Arachidicoccus terrestris: one gene and its partner. Each later gene encodes a partner of the first gene's protein in a complex. Links are inferred from orthologs where the notes say so. Each region holds a gene or a part of one and is shown in the gene's direction. Other genes may lie near its edges.

Evidence for each region.
Region 2: the proteins of lpdA (region 1) and K9M52_RS12370 are in contact, whole or in part, in a crystal structure (PDB 1EBD), measured with the Geobacillus stearothermophilus proteins. The link is inferred for Arachidicoccus terrestris from one-to-one orthologs. Residues at the interface, in WP_049624544.1 of Geobacillus stearothermophilus: Pro340, Ser341, Asp344, Tyr345, Arg403, Asp406, Val408, Glu431, Ala432, Gly433, Asp438; in WP_033016211.1 of Geobacillus stearothermophilus: Ile130, Ala131, Met132, Pro133, Arg136, Arg140, Glu141, Asn155, Arg157.

What each region holds. Positions count from the first base shown.
Region 1 is NZ_CP083387.1:570,216-573,394, reverse strand. The notes cover bases 152-3,068. They hold lpdA (dihydrolipoyl dehydrogenase), read left to right. Parts: upstream 152-863; coding sequence 864-2,273; downstream 2,274-3,068. Other genes in these bases: K9M52_RS02230 (TIGR01777 family oxidoreductase), read left to right, coding at 152-761. Also shown: more of K9M52_RS02230, read left to right, coding at 1-151; K9M52_RS02220 (GNAT family N-acetyltransferase), read left to right, coding at 3,075-3,179. UniProt on the Escherichia coli protein: Lipoamide dehydrogenase is a component of the glycine cleavage system as well as of the alpha-ketoacid dehydrogenase complexes.
Region 2 is NZ_CP083387.1:3,187,404-3,190,241, reverse strand. It holds K9M52_RS12370 (pyruvate dehydrogenase complex dihydrolipoamide acetyltransferase), read left to right. Parts: upstream 1-498; coding sequence 499-2,178; downstream 2,179-2,838. Other genes in the region: K9M52_RS12365 (TSUP family transporter), read right to left, coding at 2,458-2,838; infA (translation initiation factor IF-1), read right to left, coding at 1-57.

The sequences.
Region 1 (3,179 bases):
TCGTTTCTGCGCTGGAAAATGCGGAACTGGTTGTGAATCTGGCTGGTAAATCGGTCGACTGCCGGTACACGGAGAAAAATAAAGCGCGGGTTTTTTCCTCCCGTCTTGAGACCACCCGGACATTAGGGGAGGCGATTTTGGCCTGCCAAAACCCACCTAAGCTCTGGATCAATAGCAGTACGGCGACTATCTACCGTCATGCTGAAGACCGGAAAATGACCGAGAAGGATGGAGAAATCGGCACAGGGTTTTCGGTAGAAGTGGGTAAGGCCTGGGAAAAGGCTTTTTTTAGCTTTCAGCTGCCGGCTACCCGACAGGCAGCACTCAGGATTGCTATTGTGCTGGGAACGGACGGCGGCGCACTGGCGCCTTATGTAAGAATGGCCAGATTTGGTGTTGGCGGGCCGCAGGGTAATGGCCGGGAAATGTTCAGCTGGATACATATCGATGATGTGGTGCGTATTGTCCGCTTTCTGGAACAGCGCCAGTTGTCGGGTGTGTTTAACACGGCTGCTCCCCATGCGGTTGACAATAAAACATTGATGCGATTATTGCGTCAACAGGTTAAAATGCCTATCGGATTACCAATTCCGGCACCCTTGCTCCGGTTAGGGGCAGGTATTATCGGTACCTCCAGCGAGCTATTGCTGAAAAGCAGGTGGGTGTACCCGGAACACCTGTTAAAAAATGGTTTTACCTTCCTTTATTCTAATCTGGAGGATGCGCTGGCCGAATTGCTCGGGAAGGACCGGAAAGGGTAGTCGCTATACCGGCATTAAATTGGCTGGTTTTTAGCCTACAGAATGGGCAAAATGCCTTATTTTCGCGGTTGTATTTTAATAAATTAAACATAATCAAATTCTATGGCATACGACGTAATAGTGATCGGAAGCGGTCCTGGCGGTTATCCGGCAGCTATCCGCGCTTCTCAGCTGGGATTAAAAGTGGCAATTATCGAAAAAGAACTGCTGGGTGGCATCTGCCTGAATTGGGGTTGTATCCCGACAAAAGCACTTTTAAAAAGTGCCCAAGTGAATAATTATTTTCAACATGCTGATGCTTATGGACTTAAAGCGGAGAAAATTGAAGCGGACTTTGCAGCTATCATTAAGCGCAGCCGTGGCGTGGCGGACAAAATGTCCAAAGGTGTCCAGTTTTTGATGAAAAAATATAAGATTGACGTGGTGATGGGTACGGCTACCCTGAAATCCAAATCTCAGATTGAAGTGGTTGCTGCCGATGGCAGCAAGCAGACGCTGGATGCCGGTAATATTATTATCGCAACCGGGGGAAGGAGCAGAGTCCTGCCCAGTATTCCCCAGGACGGCAAAAAGATCATTGGTTACAGGGAAGCCCTGGTCCTTTCAGAGCAGCCAAAATCTATGGTGATCGTTGGTAGCGGCGCGATCGGAACTGAATTTGCCTATTTCTACAACAGCATCGGCACAAAAGTGACGATCGTTGAATTTGCCGACAGAGTGGTTCCTGTTGAAGATGCCGATGTGTCTAAGGAGCTGGAAAAACAATTTAAGAAACAAGGTATCGAGATCTATACCAGCGCGAGTGTTGAAAGCGTAGATACCTCAGGTGCCGGAACTGTTTCTACGGTTAAGAAAAAAGACGGATCCACTTTTACAATTGAGGCGGACATCGTACTCAGCGCGGCAGGTGTCGTTGCCAATGTTGAAAATATAGGGCTGGAAACCTTGGGTGTTACCGTTGAAAAAGGTAAGATTGTTGTTGATAAATATCAACAGACAAATGTACCGGGTGTATATGCCATCGGCGACTGCACGCCTCATCAGGCGCTCGCTCATAAAGCCGGCAAAGAAGGTATCAATGCTGCGGAGCATATCGGTTTTGTCAATAAGAAACTGGAACACCAGCCGGAGGGTATTGATTACGGTAATGTGCCGGGATGTACTTACTGCCAGCCGGAAATTTCTTCTGTCGGGATGACTGAAGCACAGGCAAAGGAAGCGGGTTATGAACTGAAGGTAGGTAAGTTCCCGTTCATCGCTTCTGGTAAAGCTGCGGCTGCCGGCGCGACTGAAGGTTTTGTAAAAGTCATTTACGATGCCAAATATGGTGAACTGCTCGGCGCACACATGATCGGTATGAATGTTACCGATATGATTGCCGAGGCAGTGGTAGCCCGTAAACTGGAAACCACGGCCCATGAGATCTTAAATGCAATCCATCCTCACCCAACCATGAGCGAAGGCTTTAAAGAAGCTACAGCGGTAGCTTATGGAGAGCAGACCGATCTTTGATCTCTAGCGAGAATAATGAATAGTGATTAGCTTGGAGTGGTTATACGCTGCGAAGTAAAGTCACATACATCATAGGCCCCGGGGAATCAAAACTGATTTTTCGGGGCTTGTTATGTTTGGCGGAGTTGAGATTAAAAACGCCAGCATTCCAAATGGGGCGGTTCCTTAGATTCCCGGAAGTTTATACCTCACCCTAAAAACCCTTTAATTGACAAGTTTTTTCTTCATATAGGCTGGGTTAGATGAATTAGGGTCTGACGTCAGAAATACCACGAAATATATACGATATTATGCGCCGAACAAATCTGTATCTTTTGTAGAAGGAGCTGTTTTCAACACGATAGTGTCGGTGCCAGATTTTTCAATGATGAACGAGGTGGAACTTTTGATGACAAGATAAATGACAGGATAAATGACAAGATAAATGATACTGTAAACGATATGGTAAATGATACTGTAAAACGGAAGTTTAGTCATATAATCCTGTCAGTGTACTTGAGTCCTTGCATCAAGACTGGAAAATTAGTTTTTTTAATTAGCGTCAGCAGAATTACGATTATCCGAGATATAAAGCTGCTGTCTCATTTGGTATTCTATAAAGGAGCCAGTAAAACAGGTGGGTATTTCCTGGATGATGCGATTAAAACAAGATTGGACAATGTCGAGCGTGATTAAATAGATGTGGCAATAATGTATTAATAAAAAAAATAATATTTACGTCTTGATTGGTTTTTCAGGAATAGTCGCGAACTTATTTTATTTTGCACGCTATCCAACATATAGATGACAGAACCATAAAGTATGGAAAATGTACAAATTCAACCAGTGTCCATAACAGAATTAGCGCTGTTGAGAGAAATCGGCATTGCGACTTTTACAGAAACCTTCGGGCCTCATAATGCCAAA
Region 2 (2,838 bases), 2.6 Mb from region 1 along the record:
ATTGCTTAGCGCTTCGAGTATTACTCCATCCTGTTTTATAAGTGGTTGTTTCGCCATACTATTTTTGGGAGCGCAAAGATACAATTAATAGGCGGAATAATAAAAATTAATTCCTCAAAATATTTATACCCTGCGCAAGTTCTTGAAATTCAACCGCAAATTTAGATCATAATTTGCAAATATTAAAGCGAATTTAAGATTATTTTTTAAGAGATTGTTTAAGATTGGACGGGTTCTGCACAAAAAGCAGGATTAGCCGGGGCATTTTAGTCTCCGCTCTTCCATTATACGCCTTCTGCCTGCTTATCAAAAAGGAGACAGAACCCCGAGTGTTGGCAGTTAGATAAAATCACCTTTAAACACCCTATTTTTCGATTTAACCAATTAATTTTGCCCGGGCGTTTCGCATCTACATCTTTTTGATGTAATTTCACGCCCTCATTATTAAGCAAAAAGACGTGCAGGAATCCATCTGCGCAATTGAAAAATGATACCATTATGGCCGAAGTGATTAAAATGCCGCGATTAAGCGACACCATGACAGAAGGAGTTATTGCCGCCTGGCATAAAAAAGTGGGTGACCCTGTTAAAAAAGGCGACTTGTTGGCTGAAATTGAAACAGATAAGGCCACAATGGAACTGGAAAGCTATAAAGAAGGCACCTTGTTACATGTAGGCGGCGGAGATGGCAGCAAATTGCAAGTAGATGATTTACTGGCCATTATAGGGAAAGAGGGGGAAGATATCAGTGGTTTGATCGGTGGCGGCCCGGCTCCGGCTGAAGCAGCGCCCGCTGAAGCACCTAAAACAGAAGCCCCCGCTACGGAACAAAAACAGCAAGCCAGTACTGGCGAGCCGGCAGCACCGGCGGCTACCCTGGATCTGGCCAATATGGAAGAAGTAGTGCTCATGCCGCGCCTAAGTGATACTATGACGGAAGGTGTGATTGCTTCATGGCAAAAAAATGTCGGTGATGACGTTAAGAAAGGTGACGTACTTGCTGAAATAGAGACGGATAAAGCCACCATGGAGCTGGAAAGCTACAAGGATGGTAAATTATTATATCAGGGCGCTCCTGCAGGAGATAAAATAGAAGTTAATCATCTGTTAGCCATCATTGGTGGTGACAATGTAGATGTCGAGGCGATTGTAAAGGCATCCAAAGCAGGCGAAGGTGGAGCCCCTACACCAGCAGAACAACCAAAAGCGGAAGCGGCCCCTGCTGAGCAAACAGCCGCGCCTGCTGCTCAGTCCTCTGCTGCTCCCACAGCCGCCCCGGCACAACAGGCTGTTGTGAACGAAGGGCGCATTTTTGCTTCTCCGCTGGCTAAAAAGCTGGCAGAAGAGAAAGGCGTTGACTTAAAATATGTAAAAGGATCCGGTGATAATGGCAGAATCGTCAGAAGCGATATTGAAAACTATACACCTGAGGCAGTACCTGCAGTTGCTACTGCCACCGCAGGCGCTGCACAACAGCCGCAGGTTCCTGCCGGACAAGTATCTTTTGAAGAGGTTCCGGTTTCCCAGATGCGTAAAACCATCGCCCGCCGTCTGGCAGAAAGCAAATATTCTGCGCCGCATTTCTATCTGACCATGGCGATCAATATGGATGCCGCGGTTGCCGTCCGCCCTAAACTGAACAAAGAAGGGCAACCCAAGATCAGTTTCAATGACCTCGTTATAAAAGCCGTTGCTGTCGCTCTGAAAAAACACCCGGCCGTCAATAGCAGCTGGTTGGGCGACAAGATCCGTATCAATCATCATGTTAATATCGGTGTCGCTGTCGCTGTGGAAGACGGCCTGCTGGTACCTGTTGTTCGTTTTGCAGATACCAAGCCCCTGACAGTGATCTCTCAGGAAGTGAAGACCTTCGCAAAGAAGGCAAAAGACAAAAAGCTGCAACCTTCTGATTGGGAAGGCAACACTTTCACTGTAAGCAACCTGGGAATGTTTGGCATCGACCAGTTTACCGGTATTATTAACTCGCCGGATTCTTGTATTCTGGCTGTGGGTGGTATCTCCCAAGAACCGATCGTTAAAGATGGCCAGATTGTGGTAGGCAATATTATGAAAGTCACCCTGAGTTGCGACCACCGCGTGGTCGACGGCGCTTCCGGATCTGCCTTCCTGCAGACCCTGAAGGAACTATTAGAAGAACCATTGAGAATGTTGCTCTAAAAAACACCACTCTCAAAAAGATACAAAAGGATGCATATTATTATAGCATCCCAAGTTCAAGAGTAAGCGAAATCCCTTCCGCCACAAACAGCGAGAAGGGATTTTCATTTTTTCGCCCTCTTTTGACTGACCTAAAGGCAATACGGGTGCGACGCAGCGTATTGCATCCTGATCAGTCGAACGACATCAGAACATGGAATACACTAAAAATACTGCTTTTCCTAATGTGAGGTATCCAGACATCAAGTCCAGGATTAATTAAACGGACCTGCTTCAAACCTAGGGCATAAAAACACCCCAAAGCACTCTCAGTGAACAAAGGATCACTAAAATACCCACGCAAATATACATGGTTTTGATCGGCAGTCTACCGGAAAGACGGGCTGCAAACGGCGCGGCCAGCATGCCGCCGAAGATCAGGCCGGCGATCACCTGAAAATGCATCTGCCCGAATACGATGATAAAAGTTGCTGTACTTCCGATTGAGGTAAAGAATTTGGTGAAGGTAGAAGACCCGATAGTATAGAGCGGGTCCCTTCCGCCGGAAATCAGCGTACTGGTAACTAATGGCCCCCATCCGCCGCCAAAGGCATCCAGAAACCCACCAACAAAAGCGACCGGGCGCACATTGACAATCTTGCGGTGCCTTTGTAATCTTAG